2 regions of the Streptomyces sp. NPDC002773 genome follow, and region 2 is predicted to be linked to the other one. Evidence: riboswitches for the same ligand, from Rfam matches in the RefSeq annotation. Region 2 holds a riboswitch; the other holds the start of a gene.
What was found. A riboswitch is a leader RNA that binds a small molecule or an ion and turns the genes downstream of it on or off. The one in region 2 is predicted to bind ZMP and ZTP.
Positions count from the first base shown of each region.

Region 1: linked by a shared signal. The riboswitch ahead of ABT034_RS16115 (bifunctional 5,10-methylenetetrahydrofolate dehydrogenase/5,10-methenyltetrahydrofolate cyclohydrolase) and the one ahead of glyA (serine hydroxymethyltransferase) in region 2 are both predicted to bind ZMP and ZTP.

Region 1 is NZ_JBEOVO010000011.1:44,418-52,047, forward strand. Features, by position in the region: gene ABT034_RS16105 (SWF or SNF family helicase) at 1-713, shown strand, start outside; gene ABT034_RS16110 (hypothetical protein) at 694-1,806, opposite strand; gene ABT034_RS16115 (bifunctional 5,10-methylenetetrahydrofolate dehydrogenase/5,10-methenyltetrahydrofolate cyclohydrolase) at 1,948-2,802, opposite strand; ZMP/ZTP riboswitch at 2,831-2,938, opposite strand; gene ABT034_RS16120 (cytochrome P450) at 3,189-4,418, shown strand; gene ABT034_RS16125 (ferredoxin) at 4,424-4,669, shown strand; gene ABT034_RS16130 (DMT family transporter) at 4,680-5,672, opposite strand; gene ABT034_RS16135 (Lrp/AsnC family transcriptional regulator) at 5,826-6,278, shown strand; gene ABT034_RS16140 (alpha-ketoglutarate-dependent dioxygenase AlkB) at 6,328-6,972, opposite strand; gene ABT034_RS16145 (SDR family oxidoreductase) at 7,057-7,630, opposite strand, start outside.
Region 2 is NZ_JBEOVO010000006.1:222,008-229,637, forward strand. Features, by position in the region: gene ABT034_RS11105 (hypothetical protein) at 1-155, opposite strand, end outside; gene ABT034_RS11110 (hypothetical protein) at 301-597, shown strand; gene ABT034_RS11115 (glutathionylspermidine synthase family protein) at 611-1,795, shown strand; gene rocD (ornithine--oxo-acid transaminase) at 1,852-3,057, opposite strand; ZMP/ZTP riboswitch at 3,181-3,271, shown strand; gene glyA (serine hydroxymethyltransferase) at 3,345-4,610, shown strand; gene ABT034_RS11130 (hypothetical protein) at 4,666-5,484, opposite strand; gene ABT034_RS11135 (RNA polymerase sigma factor) at 5,477-6,073, opposite strand; gene trpS (tryptophan--tRNA ligase) at 6,130-7,143, shown strand; gene ABT034_RS11145 (2'-5' RNA ligase family protein) at 7,235-7,630, shown strand, end outside.

The DNA.
Region 1 (7,630 bases), on a different contig from region 2:
GTGTCGGCGGGATGCGCGGCGTGTCGGCCGAGGAGGCGTACGCGGCGGAGTTCCTGCTGCCGCCGCTGCCCGCTCCCCCGGTCGCGCCCGACGCGCCCGGCCGGTCACCGTCCCTCGACACGGAGACGGAGCCGGAGCCCGGGGTCGACCCGGCGGCACTGGAGGTCCTCGCGTCGGACGCGGCGGCCCGCGCGCACCGGATGCTCGGAGAGGCCCTGGGGGCGGATTCGGCAACGGCTTCGGGGGCGGCTTCGGTTTCGGCGTTGCTGGAGCCACGCCTGACGGCCGCTCAGGACGCCGTGCGGCTCGCGGTGGACTCCCCCGCGCCCTGGATCGCGGCACGGCTCGCCGCGGGTTCGGGCCGCACGCGGGCGGAGCTCGACCTGGCGACGCGCGCGTGGCGGTTCGGTGGCGCCGCCGCCCTCGCCGTACTGGAGGAGGAGTGGACGCCGGACGCCGAGGCCCTCGCCCGAGCCGGGGTCCGGCTCGTGGAGGCCTGGGAGGACGACGAACGGCCGGTGCTGCGGCGGGCCGGCGGCGCGCGGTGGACGGCCGTGGGCGCGGAGGCGCAGCTGCGGCTGGGCGAGGACGGGCGCTGGTGGCCGTACCTCAAGTCCGGTGCCCGCTGGGCCCCTGCGGGGCCGCCGGACCGCGATCCGGCGACGGCTCTCGCCACCGCCCTCGCCGCCGGCGCTACAGGAGCGGCCGGCTGAGCTTACCGCCGGTGGCGGAGGGAGCGGCCAGGCTGCAGGCGACGGTGTCCGAGCCAAGGAGGTAGCTGGTTCGGTACGGGTACTGGACGAAGGTGGTCCAGCGCGTGCCGAGCGGCTGCAGCGCGGCCTTGCGGCGCAGCGGTTCGCGGCACAGCAGGGTGGCCGCTTCACGGACCGCGAGGTCGGTGGCGTGGACGCCGGTCAGCCGGAGCCGGACGACGAGTTCGGCGTTGTGCGGCGTGTCGCAGGACCGTCGCAGGGCGGTGCCCGGCGCGTCGCGGTCGATGTCGAAGCAGTCCCCGACGCGCAGCGCCTCGAAGGAGACGGGCCGGGCCGGTGAGCCGCCGTGCGTCGCGGTGGCGGTCGGCCGAGGGGTGGGGACGGCTTTCCCGGTGCGGGAGGGGGTCGGGGACACGCCCGTGACGGTGCCGTCGGGGCCGGTGGAGGGGCGGGTGGTGGGGTCGGCGGGCTCGGTGGGGGCCGGTGCGCCGGAGACGGTCACGTCGGGCGTCGCGGTGTCGTCCGTCGGTGTGTCGCCCTTCGGCGTACCGGCCGTCGGCGTGCCGTCCGCGCGGGTGTCGGGTCCGCCGTCGGCGCCGCCGTGCGTGTCGGTCCCCTCTCCGTCGGCCGAGAGGGTGGCCGCCCCGCCCTCGCCGGCGGGCGACGGCACGCCCACCCGGTCGACGCCCTGCCGTCCTTCGGTGGCGAGTCCCTGCTCGGTCCCGCCCCGAGCCGCCAGGAACGCGCCCGCCACCAGGGCGCCCACGAGCAGCGGGACGAGCGGCACGCCGAACCACCGCGCGCGCGGCACGTTCGGCACGGGCCGGGGCGCGCCGAGCCGCCCGAGGCGCGGCGACCACCCGGACTCGGAGTCCGCGGGCGCGACGGAGACGTCCGGGCCAGCGGCCGCGACGGAGGCGTCCGAGTCGGCGGGCGCTACGGAGGCGTCGCCCTTGGCCGACGCGTCAGCGGCGTCGAGCACTTCGGGCGCGGTGGGCGGGCCGGACGGGTCCGACAGGTCGGGCGCGCCGTGCGGGGCGGGTGCGCCCGGTCGGCGGTCCGGCGGCGGGGTGGTGGGTGACGGGTGTGGCACGGGGTCCAGATTCGCCCGTCGGCGGGCGCGCGGCCACCCTTTTTCGGGCGTTGACCGCGGCCCGTACAGAACCGTGACAATCGCCGGCCACGCTCCGGCCCGCCGCCACCGCCACCGCTGCCGCCCCGTCATGTGTGCTCCCTACAGACCGAGCTGACGCTCCGCGCCCTCGACCGTCTGGGCGAGGAGCACGGCGATGGTCATGGGGCCGACACCACCGGGTACCGGGGTGATGAGGGAGGCGCGCTCGGCGGCCGACGCGAAGTCGACGTCGCCGACGTTGCCCGGGTTGTAGCCGGCGTCGACGACGACGGCGCCGGGCCTGATGTCGGCTCCCTTGATGAAGTTCGGCTTGCCGACGGCGGCCACGAGGATGTCGGCCTCGCGGACGACGGAGGAGAGGTCCTCGGTGCGGGAGTGGCAGTAGGTGACGGTGGCGTCCCGGCCCAGGAGGAGCAGGCCGGCCGGCTTGCCGAGGATCGCGCTGCGGCCGACGACGACGGCGCGCTTGCCGCGGAGTTCGACGTCGTAGGCGTCGAGGAGACGCATGATGCCGCCGGGCGTGCAGGAGACGAAGCCGGGCAGTCCGAATCCCATGGCGGCGAAGGACGCCATGGTGACGCCGTCGACGTCCTTGGCGGGCGCGATGGCCTCGAAGGCGGCGCGCTCGTCGATGTGGGGGCCGACCGGGTGCTGGAGCAGGATGCCGTGGACCTCGGGGTCCTCGGAGAGCGCGGTGATCGCGGCGACGAGTTCCTCGGTCGTCGTCGTGGCGGGCAGCTCGACGTGGCGGGAGCGGATCCCGGCCTTGGCGCAACGGTTCTGCTTCATCTTCACGTACGTCACGGAGGCCGGGTCCGCGCCGACGAGGACGGTCGCGAGGCACGGGGTGACACCGGTGCGGCGGGTGATCTCGGCTGCGCGGGCAGCGGTCTCCTCGACCGTACGGCGGGCGAGGGCCGTGCCGTCCATGAGGGTGGCGGTGCTGGTGGACATGGCGACTCCTGGGCTTCGTCTCTGACGGGTGGTTCGCCCAGGCGCACGGCATCGGTACGGGCCCGCCACTGGGCGCGCTCCCGCCGGACCGCTCCCCGGTGGTGATCCACCTCAAGCGCCAGTCACGGCCCGGGGCCACTCTACGTGAGGTGCGGGGGGTTGCTTTCTGACGGGTGCACGGCTGGACGACACCACTTGACGCCATCATGGCTTGCCGTGGCGCCATAATGGTGCCACTATCTCTCCATCGCCCGATCCATGGCGTCACCTCGATCACATATGGCCCCAGGTGTGCGCCACTTGAGGTTGTCGCCAGTGGCGCCATCTGTGGCACCACTGGCGCCAGCACCCCCGAGCCGCCGCTCGGCACTCTTCACGGAGGACACATGCAGCAGCACGACCCGTCGAACCGACCCGGGGCCGCGGAGCCCGTCACGCTCCCCACGCAGCGCACCCCCGGCTGCCCCTTCGACCCGCCCGCCGATCTCGGCGCGCTGCGCGAGCGGCGCCCGCTGGCCCGGATGACGTACCCCGACGGGCACATCGGCTGGCTCGCGACCGGCTACTCCACGGTCCGCGCCGTCATGGGCGACCCCCGCTTCAGCTCGCGGTACGAGCTGATGCACTACCCCTTCCCCGGCGGGCCCGACGGGCCCCTGCCGCCCGCGCCCGTCGGTGACATGACCGGGATGGACGCGCCCGAGCACACCCGCTTCCGGCGCCTCCTCATGGGGAAGTTCACCGTCCGCCGGATGCGGCAGCTCACCGACCGCGTGGAGGAGATCACCACCGAGCATCTGGACGCCATGGGGCGTCGCGGCCCCGGAGCGGACCTCGTCGAGGCCTTCGCCCGCCCTCTCCCCGCCCTGGTGATCTGCGAGCTGCTCGGGGTGCCCTACGCCGACCGGGAGCGCTTCCAGAACCACGCCCACACGATCATGGACATGGACGCGGCGCCCGAGGAGCGGTACGCCGCCCACGTCGGACTCCACGCGTACATGGCCGAGTTGGTCGCCGCCAAGCGCGCCGTACCCTCCGAGGACCTGCTCGGCGACCTGGCGCGGGACTCCGATCTCACCGACGAGGAGCTGATCGGCGTCGGGGGATTCCTGCTCGCCGCCGGGCTCGACACCACCGCCAACATGATCGCCCACGGTACGTTCGCGCTCCTCACCCACCCGGAGCAGGCCGAGGCCCTGCGTGCGGACCCGGGTCTCGCGCCGGCGGCCGTCGAGGAGCTGATGCGCTATCTGACCGTCGCCCACACCGGCATCAAGTCCGCGCTCGAGGACGTCGAGCTGGAGGGCCAGGTCATCAGGGCGGGCGAGAGCGTCACCCTGTCGCTCGAGGCCGCCAACCGGGACCCGGAGCGGTTCCCGGATCCGGACGTCCTCGACCTGCGCCGCAAGGCCCCGGGGCATCTGGGCTTCGGTCACGGCATCCACCAGTGCCTCGGGCAGCAGCTGGCACGCGTCGAGATGACGGTCGCGCTGCCGGCGCTGCTGACGCGGTTCCCCACGCTGCGGCTCGACGTGCCCGCCGAGGAGGTCCCGCTGCGAACCAACATGAACATCTACGGCGTGCACCGGCTGCCGGTCACCTGGGACGAGGCGTGACCTCCATGGAGATCCGCGTCGCCCGCGACCGCTGCCTCGGCGCCGGAATGTGCGCCCTGACCGCCCCCGAGGTCTTCGACCAGGACGAGCAGGAGGGCCGGGTCCTCCTGCTCGACGCCCGGCCGCCGCGGGAGCTGGACGCGGCGGTCCGTATCGCCGCCGGCGTCTGCCCGGCCTCGGTCATCACCGTCACACCACGGGACCCCTCCCCCACGGCAGGACCGTCTCGTGCGCCGACCGCACCCACGTGACCGCCCCCCCTCACACACGCGGAAGTGCGGCGGGCTCCTCGTCGGCTGTCGGGGCACGTCGCTCCGCGTCGGGTTGCGTCGTGGCCCCCGACCCCCTTTCGGCACGCCGTCGCTCGGCCCCTCCCCGCTCGATCATGCCGAGGGCCACGCCCGCGATGATGACCGCCCCGCCCGTCACCTGGGCGAGCCGGATCGACTCGCCGTTGATGACGACGGCGCCGATGACGCCGAAGACCGGGACCAGGTTGAGGATGTTGACCGCGACGCTCGACGCCATCCGGCGCAGGCCGTAGTTGTAGAGCAGGAATCCCCCGACCGAGCACCCCACGGCCAGGTAGACCAGCAAGGACGAAGCGGTCGCGTCCGGCAGCCGCCAGTCGTCGGCCTCCAGCAGGGAGGCGAGCAGGAAGCCGGCCGCGCCCGCCACGGTCTGGTGGTAGGTGACGCTCACGGCGTCCTGACCGGCGCTCGCGCGCTTGCCGAGCACGTTGTATCCGGCCCAGGCCAGCCCGCCGAGCAGCAGCAGGACGTCTCCGAGCCAGCGCGAACTCCCGCCGACCTCGGCGCCGTTGCGCACGACGAGGAAGGCGCCGAGGGTGGCGAGCAGCACGCCCGCCACCCTCGGCAGCGGCATCCGGGTCCGGAGGACGACCCGTTCGAGGAGCATCGTCATCAGCGGGTACGTGGCCACGATCAGCGACGCGTCGGACGCCGTGGACAGGTCGACGCCGACGTTCTCCAGAACGAAGTACACGGTGATGCCGAGGAACCCGCTCAGATAGAGCTGCCTGCGCTGCCTCGGCTCCGGCCGGGCCGCGCGGCGCCGGCCCAGCCGCATCATCACCCCCAGGAGCAGCGCGGCGAGGGTGAACCTGATGGCGCCGATCCCGAGCGGGCCGACGTCCTCGAGGACCCGCTTGGTCACCGCGTACGAACTGCTCCAGAACAGCGCGGCCGCCATGACCGCGCACACCGCCCCCACCGTGGGCCCTCGTTCCCGCATCACGTCGCCTCTCTCCCCTACACCACGCATAGCGCCGCCCGACCACCCCGTGACCGAACGAACAGCAGCTGATTAGGCTGGAAGCTAGCAACATCAACGGGGTTGATGTTCGGAGTCCGAATTACCTTCGAAATCGAGTGGGACGAGGCAGGCGTGGACGAACTTGATTCGGCGTTGGTGCGGATGCTCCAGGAGGACGGTCGGCGTACCAACCGGGACATGGCCCAGGAATTGGGGATCGCCCCGTCCACCTGTCTGGAGCGGATCCGTTCGCTGCGCAGGAGCGGTGTGCTGACGGGCTTCCACGCGGAGGCGGACCTCGCGTCGATCGGCCGCGGGCTGCAGGCGGTGATCGCGGTACGGGTCCGCCCGCCGACGCGGGCGGTGATCGAGGCGTTCCAGGCCTTCCTGGAGGGAATGCCCGAGGTCGTCTCGATCTTCATCCTCACCGGGAACGACGACTTCCTCGTGCACGTCGCGGTCCGGGACACCGACCATCTGCACGCGGTCGTCCTGGACAAGATGACGAAACGCCCGGAACTCGCCGACGTACGGACGTCAGTGGTCTACGGGCACATGCGGAAGAAGGTGATCGGCCCGATGTGACACCGGCCCGACGGGCCGTCCCGACCTCAGGCGCCGGGCCCTCCCGGCCTCAGGCGACGCCCCGCGGGCGGAACTGGACGCTGATGCGGGGCCCGACCGCGCGGCTCGTCTTGGGGATCGCGTGGTCCCAGGTGCGCTGGCAGGAGCCGCCCATCACGACGAGGTCGCCGTGGCCGAGCGGCAGTCGGAGCGCCACGGGGCCGCCGCCGCGCGGGCGGAGCGCGAGGTCGCGCGGGTCGCCGAGGGAGAGGATGGCGACCATGGTGTTCCGCGTGGAGGAGCGGCCGGTCCGGTCGCCGTGCCAGGCGACGCTGTCGCGTCCGTCGCGGTAGAGGCAGAGGCCGGCGGAGACGAAGGGTTCCCCCAGCTCGGGCGCGAAGTGGGCGTCGAGGGCGGAACGGGCCTCGTCGAGGGCGGGGTGCGGGAGGGGCGCGCCCTCCCGGTAGTACGCGAGGAGGCGGGGCACGGCGACCACGTCGTCGTACATCCTGCGTTCCTCGGCGCGCCAGGGCACCCGCTCGACCAGCTCCTCGAACAGCGCGTCGGCGCCCTGGAACCAGCCGGGCAGGTGGTCGATCCAGGCCCCGCCGTCGAGCGCGGTCCGCCTGATCCCGTCCAGCGGACCGGGCCGGGGGTCGCCGCCCTGGTCGAACAGGGAGCCCTGGAGGCCGGGGATCGGTCGTGGTGCGCTCATGGTCCCAGCGTAACCCGTAAACCGAACACACACTCGAATCTCGGTGGCGGGCCGCGAGACCGCCGCGACCCGCCGACGCCGGGATCACGGCAAGGGCGTGCCGCCGGTCGCGTTGACGATCTCGCCGGTGATGTAGCTCGCCTGGGGCGAGGCCAGGAAGACGTACGCGGGGGCCATCTCCGCCGGCTGGGCGGCCCGGCCCAGGGGCGACTGGCCGCCGAACTCCTTCGTGTCCGGCATCGTCGCCGGGATCAGCGGTGTCCACACCGGGCCGGGCGCGACCGCGTTCACGCGGATGCCGCGCTCGGCGAGCATCTGCGCCAGACCGTGCGTGAAGGAGATGATCGCCGACTTCGTCATCGCGTAGTCGAGGAGGTGCGGGCTCGGCTGGTACCCCTGCACGGAGGTCGTGTTGATGATGGAGCCGCCGCGCGGGATGTGGGGCAGGGCCGCGCGGGAGAGCCAGAACATGCCGTAGAGGTTGGTCTTCATCACCCGGTCGAACTGCTCCGTGGTGATGGCCTCGATGCCGTCCGGCTGAGCCATCTGGTAGGCGGCGTTGTTGACGAGGACGTCGATCCGGCCGTGTTCGCCCACCGTGCGGTCGATCAGGTCCGCGCACTGGCTCTCGTCACGGAGGTCGCACAGGACGGGCAGG
Region 2 (7,630 bases):
CCGAGACCGGCGACGTACCGCCACTGCCGCAGCGCCCGCCACAGCAGCGCGACGTCGACGCCGCCGCCGGTCCCCGGTGTCGCGGCGCGGGCCGCCATTGCCTGGAGGACCGAGGCCGCGCCGAAACAGACGGACGAGGCGAGCGCGCAAATCATCCCGAGCAGCACGAAACGACTCTAGGGCGTGCGGCCGGAAACCACCGGCCTACACTGTGCGGTCGCGGCAGACGTGAACGCGACAAGCGTGAGCGTGGAGGTCGGGACCGTGGCGGTCGCGACCGCGAAGGGGAGGGCGACGGACATGCGCAGGCTGAGGTCGAGCACGGTGGTGCTCGGCGGGATGGGCGTGCTCGCGGCGACGATCACCGCGTGCGGCTCCGAGCCGGACCGGCGGTGCGTGGACCCGCTGACCCGGGAGGAGCTGCCCCGCTACGAGTGCGAGAGCGGCGGTGGCGGCGATGACGACGACGGCGCGACCCACCGGGGCTCGTACTACTACGGCGGATCCCTCCGCGACAACCGCGTGAGCGGCGGCAGCTTCGACAAGAAGGCCGTGGACACCGGCGGCTTCGGCTGCTCCGGTTCCGGCGGCGGCTGAGAGGGCCCGGCACATGGAACGGCACACCATCGAACCCCGGCCCGGCTGGCAGGAGACGGTGGAGGAGCAGGGGCTCGTCTACCCGCTGACCCGCTACCCGGACGGCTCGCTCCGCCCGTACTGGGACGAGAGCGCGTACTACTCCTTCACCCTGCCCGAGGTCGAGGCCCTCGAAGAGGTCGTCGAGGAGCTGCACGCCATGAGCCTGGCGGCGGCCGCGCACATCGTCGAGCGGGAACGGTTCGCCGAGCTCGGGATCACCGATCCGAAGCTGGTCGCCCGGGTCGCCGAGTCCTGGCGCCGCCGCGCCGAACTGCCGTCCCTCTACGGGCGGTTCGACCTGCACTACGACGGTACGGGCCCGGCGAAGATGCTGGAGTACAACGCGGACACCCCCACCTCGCTCGTGGAGGCCGCGAGCCCGCAGTGGTTCTGGATGGAGGAGCGGTTCCCCGGCGCCGACCAGTGGAACTCCCTCCACGAACGGCTCGTCGACGCCTGGAAGCGGCAGGCGTCGCTGCTGCCGCCGGGCCCCGTCCACTTCGTCCACTCCGACGGCGACGAACTCGGCGAGGACCTGATGACGGTCGCGTACCTGCGCGAGACCGCCCAGCAGGCCGGCCTCGACACCGAGGCGCTCTCCGTCGAACGGATCGGCTGGGACCGGCTCTCGCGCCGCTTCGTGGACGACCGGCTCCGCTTCATCCGCAGCTGCTTCAAGCTCTACCCGTGGGAGTGGCTGACCACCGACCGCTTCGGCCGGCACGTCCTGGACACCCTCGACAACGGCGGCGGCACCGGCACGACCTGCTGGATCGAGCCCGCCTGGAAGATGCTGCTCTCCAACAAGGCACTCCTCGCCATCCTGTGGGAGCTGTACCCGGGCCACCCGAACCTGCTGCCCGCCTACCTCGACGGACCGCGCGAACTAGCCTCGACCACCGGCTGGGTGGCCAAGCCGCTGCTCGGCCGCGAGGGCGCGGGCGTCACCCTCCACGAGACCGGCACGGAGCCGTTCGTACGGGACGGGGAGCCCTGCTGCTACCAGGAGCTGGCCCCGCTGCCCGACTTCGACGGCAACCGGGTGGTGCTCGGCGCGTGGGTCGTCGAGAACGAGGCGGCGGGACTCGGCATACGGGAGTCGTCGGGCCTCGTCACCGACGAGTACGCCCGCTTCCTCCCGCACGTGATCCTCTGACCGCCCCGCCCTCGGGGCCCGGCCCCAGGACGCGGTCCTCGGGGCCCGGCCCGGCCTCAGTCCGACAACACGCCCCTCAGCTGCTCCAGACCCCAGTCCAGGTCCTCCTTCGAGATCACCAGGGGCGGCGCGATCCGGATCGTCGAACCATGGGTGTCCTTCACCAGGACACCCCGCTCCATCAGCTTCTCCGAGATCTCCCGGCCCGTACCCCGCGACGGCGTGATGTCCACCCCGGCCCACAGCCCGCGCCCGCGCACCGCCTCCACCGCCCCGCCGCCCACGAGCAGCCCCAGCTCCGCGTGGAGATGCTCGCCCAGCTCCGCCGCCCGCTCCTGGTACTCACCCGACCGCAGCATCGCGATCACCTCGAGGGCCACCGCGCACGCCAGCGGGTTCCCGCCGAACGTCGACCCGTGCTCACCCGGCCGGAACACGCCCAGCACGTCGCGGTCGGCGACCACCGCCGACACCGGCACCACCCCGCCGCCCAGCGCCTTCCCCAAGACGTACACGTCCGGCACCACGCCCTCGTGCTCGCACGCGAACGTCCTCCCCGTCCGGCCGAGGCCCGACTGGATCTCGTCCGCCACGAACAGCACGTTCCGCCGGCGCGTCAGCTCCCGCACCCCCGCCAGGTAGCCGGCCGGCGGGACCAGGACCCCCGCCTCGCCCTGGATCGGTTCGATCAGCACGGCCACCGTGTTCTCGGTGACCGCCGCCTCCATCGCCGTCAGATCCCCGTACGGCACGATCTCGAAGCCCGGCGTGTACGGGCCGTAGTGGTCCCGGGCCTCGTGGTCCGTGGAGAAGCTGACGATCGTCGTCGTCCTGCCGTGGAAGTTGTTCGCCGCGACCACGATCTTCGCGTGCCCGTCCGGCACGCCCTTCACCTCGTACCCCCACTTCCTGGCGGTCTTCACGGCCGTCTCGACCGCCTCCGCGCCGGTGTTCATCGGCAGCACCGCCTCCTTGCCGCACAACTCGGCGAGTTGGGTGCAGAAGTCGGCGAACCGGTCGTGGTGGAAGGCGCGCGAGGTCAGCGTCACCCGCTCCAGCTGGGCCTTCGCCGCGTCGATCAGACGCCGGTTGCCGTGCCCGAAGTTGAGCGCCGAGTACCCGGCGAGCAGGTCGAGGTAGCGGCGCCCCTCGACATCGGTCATCCAGGCGCCGTCCGCCGAAGCGACGACGACCGGCAGGGGGTGGTAGTTGTGAGCGCTGTGCGCCTCCGCCGAAGCGATCGCGTCTTGTGTGCCCGACACGGGATCTCCGTTCGTCCTGCGGCTCGCGGGATGGACCCGCCGAAGGGGTGTGGCCCCCTGTTTCTATCGTCGCTCGGATGATGGGCGGGGAAACCTCGCGCGCGGCGCGCCCGCTACTCTGAAAACACGCACGGCGACTGGCGCACGGGGAAACGACCCCGGGGGAGCCGTGTGCGGCAGACCACACGGGACGCCGCCCGCCTGGGCGTCACGGGACCGAAGTCCCGCGTGGCGCCGCGCCTCTCGCACAGTGCCCCGGGACCCACCGACGCCCGGAGGATCCCCGCATGAACACCCCGCAGCATCCCGCACTCGCCGCCGCCGACCCCGAGCTCGCCGACCTCGTCGGCGCCGAGGAACGGCTCCAGGCCGAGACCCTGCGTCTCATCCCCAGCGAGAACTACGTCTCCGCCGCCGTCCTCGAAGCCTCCGGCACCGTCCTCCAGAACAAGTACAGCGAGGGCTACCCCGGCCGCCGCTACTACGAGGGCCAGCAGATCATCGACCAGGTCGAGGCCCTCGCCGTCGAGCGCGCCAAGGCCGTCTTCGGCGTCGAGCACGCCAACGTCCAGCCCTACTCCGGCTCCCCGGCCAACCTCGCCGTCTACCTCGCCTTCGCCGAGCCCGGCGACACCGTCATGGGCATGGCCCTGCCGATGGGCGGCCACCTCACCCACGGCTGGGGCGTCTCCGCCACCGGCAAGTGGTTCCGCGGCGTCCAGTACGGCGTCCGCCAGGACACCGGCCTCGTCGACTTCGACCAGGTCCGGGAACTGGCCCTCAAGGAACGCCCCAAGGTGATCTTCTGCGGCGGCACCGCGCTGCCCCGCACGATCGACTTCGCCGCCTTCGGCGAGATCGCCCGTGAGGCCGGTGCCGTGCTCGTCGCCGACGTCGCCCACATCGCCGGCCTCATCGCCGGCGGCGCCCACCCGTCCCCGGTCCCGCACGTGGACGTGATCTCCACGACCACCCACAAGACCCTGCGCGGCCCGCGCGGCGCCATGCTCATGTCCCGCGAGGAGCACGCCAAGGCGCTCGACAAGGCCGTCTTCCCCGGCCTCCAGGGCGGCCCCCACAACCAGACCACCGCCGCCATCGCCGTCGCCCTCCGCGAGGCCTCCCAGCCCTCCTTCCGCGCCTACGCCCACGCCGTCGTCGCCAACGCCAGGGCCCTCGCCGAGGCGCTCCTCGCCCGCGGCTTCGACCTGGTCTCCGGCGGCACCGACAACCATCTGATCCTGATGGACCTGACCCCCAAGCAGGTCCCGGGCAAGATCGCCGCGAAGGCCCTCGACCGGGCCGGCATCGTCGTCAACTACAACACCGTCCCCTACGACCCCCGGAAGCCCTTCGACCCCTCCGGCATCCGCATCGGCACCCCCTCCCTCACCTCCCGCGGCCTCACCCCGGAGCACATGGACCAGGTCGCCGACTGGATCGACCGCGGCGTCACGGCGGCCGGCACGGGCGACGAGGGCGCCCTCCGCACGGTCCGCGCCGAGGTCGCCGACCTGATGGCCGCCCACCCGGCCCCGGGCCTCCCCGTCTGACGGCCCCGGGGACCTGACCGCCCAGACCTGACCGCCCAGACCTGACCGCCAGGACCTATCCGCCCACCGACTCCGCCGCCCGGCGGGCCTCCTCGCGGTCCGGTATGCCTTCGAGCCGGAAGGTGAGCGCGCCCCCGCTCCTCGTCCAGAGGAGCGTGGGGCCCGCCGTGCGGACCTCGTGCGTCCAGGCCGCGCCCGCCCCGTCCGTCATCGGGACCGTCAGGAGATGCGGGGCCGCGAACCAGTAGCCCTGCGCGCCGTCCGGCAGGTCGACCCACTCCGGCCGCGTCCTGACCTGCTTGGCGAAGCCGATGTCCAGCCGGGCCGGGAACTCGTCGAGCCGGACCGTCCGCCCCCCGTCGCGCCAGCACAGGCTGATCACCGCCCGGCCCCGCTCGGCCGACCCCGTCACCGCGACCGCGTCCGGAGCGCCGAGCGCCCTCGGTATCAGCGGCTCGAAGCCCGCCTGGCGCCCCGCGTCCGCCAACGGCACCGGATCCGCGCATCCCGGCACCGCGCCACCGGCCGGGGCAGGGTGCCCCTCCGGGTCGTACCGCACGGTGACCCCGCCGAAGCCGAACCAGTCCGCCACCGCCGCCCGAACCGGCGGGGTGAGCACCAGGACGACCAACACCCCGGTCAGGCCCGCGACCAGCGCCCGCCACCGCTCGCGCGCCCACCCCCGCACCGACGCCCACCGGCTCCGTACCGGAACGGGCGCGGGCACGGGCGCCGGCGTCGGCACCCGCTCGGCGAGGAGCTGCGCGAGCACCCGCTCGGCCATCGTCTCGCCGTCCACGTCAGGCACCCGCAGCCGCCGCCCGAGCTCCCGTAGTTCGTCCGGCAGTTCACCCGGCCGCCGCTCGTCAGCCACGCCCCCCACCTCCTTCCCGGTCTCCGTCCAGCACCAGTCCCAGCTTCTTCAGCGCCCGGCTCAGCCGGGACTTCACCGTCCCCTTCGGCCAGCCGAGCGCCTGGGCCGTCTCCGTCTCGTCCAGCTCCAGGAGATAGCGGTGGATCACCACCTGCCGGTGGGCCTCGGTGAGCCCGTCGAGGGCGTCGAGGAGCCGCCGGCTCCGCTCCCGCTCCTCGGCCGCCACCGCCGGGTCCGCCGACTCCGGTATCCGCGGCTCGCCCCCGAGCAGGTCCGCCTCCCGGTCGGCGACGGCCCGCTGCCGACCCGCCGCCCGCACTGTGTTCCTGGTCTCATTGACCACGATCCGCAACAGCCACGGCCGGAAAGCCGCTCCCTCCTGGAACCGCCCGAGGGAGCGGTACGCCTTGAAGAAGGCCTGCTGCACCACGTCCTCGGCCTCCGCGCCCGCACCGCACGCCACGGCCGCTCTCAGCGCGACCGCCGTGTGCGCGCGGACCAGCGCCGCGTACGCCTCCGGCTCTCCGGCGCGTACCCGAGCGATCACCGCGGCCTCGTCGTCGACCAGGCCCCCCTCCCGCGTCCTCACACTCTTGATACACCGGCAGTCCGGGATCGGTTCCCACACCTGAGAGAATGATGTGCATGGCCTCTGACAGTCCCCGTGTGCTCTCCGGAATCCAGCCCACCGCAGGCTCGTTCCACCTCGGCAACTACCTCGGCGCCGTCCGCCAGTGGGTCGCCCTGCAGGAGACCCACGACGCGTTCTACATGGTCGTCGACCTGCACGCGATCACGGTCCCGCAGGACCCCGCCGAGCTGCGCGCCAACACCCGGCTCGCCGCCGCCCAGCTGCTGGCCGCCGGCCTCGACCCGGAGCGCTGCACCCTCTTCGTCCAGAGCCACGTCCCCGAGCACGCACAGCTCGGCTGGGTCATGAACTGCCTCACCGGCTTCGGCGAGGCCTCCCGCATGACCCAGTTCAAGGACAAGTCCGCGAAGCAGGGCGCCGACCGCGCCACCGTCGGACTCTTCACGTACCCGATCCTCCAGGTCGCGGACATCCTGCTCTACCAGGCCAACGAGGTCCCGGTCGGCGAGGACCAGCGCCAGCACATCGAGCTCACCCGCGACCTCGCGGAGCGCTTCAACGGCCGCTTCGGCGCGACCTTCACGATCCCCAAGCCGTACATCCTCAAGGAGACGGCGAAGATCTACGACCTCCAGGACCCGGCGGTCAAGATGAGCAAGTCGGCGTCCACGCCGAAGGGCCTCATCAACCTCCTGGACGAGCCGAAGGCCACCGCGAAGAAGGTCAAGAGCGCGGTCACCGACACCGACACGGTGATCCGCTTCGACCCGGAGAACAAGGCGGGCGTCTCCAACCTGCTCACGATCATGTCCACGCTCACCTCCACGTCCGTCGAGGACCTGGTGAAGAGCTACGAGGGCAAGATGTACGGCGCGCTGAAGACGGATCTCGCCGAGGTCATGGTGGACTTCGTCACTCCCTTCCGGGCCCGCACCCAGGAATATCTGGACGACCCCGAGACGCTGGACTCTGTCCTGGCCAAGGGAGCGGAGAAGGCGCGCGCGGTCGCGGCGGAGACGCTGGCGCAGACGTACGAGCGGATGGGTTTCCTGCCCGCCAAGCACTGAGGCGGAGGACCCTGGCCACAAGGGTGGTCCAGGCCGCACACTGGCGGCTGGACCACCGCACACAAGTCGACGGATGACGGAGGAGAACGACGTGGGGACCGTAACGCTCGGCGTTTCGATCGCGGTCCCGGAGCCCTACGGCAGCCTGCTCCAGGAGCGGCGCGCCGGCTTCGGGGACCCGGCCGCGTACGGCATCCCCACGCACGTCACGCTCGTCCCGCCGACCGAGGTCGCGGAGGAGCGGCTGCCGGAGATCGAGGCGCACCTCGCCGGTGTCGCCGCCGACCACCAGCCCTTCCCGGTGCGCCTGAAGGGCACCGGGACCTTCCGACCGCTCTCCCCGGTCGTCTACGTGAAGGTGCAGGAGGGCGTCTCCCTCTGCCACCGGCTCCAGCACCAGATCCGGGACGAGACGGGGCCGCTGGTGCGCGAGCTCCAGTTCCCGTACCACCCGCACGTCACCGTGGCGCACGGCATCTCCGAGGAG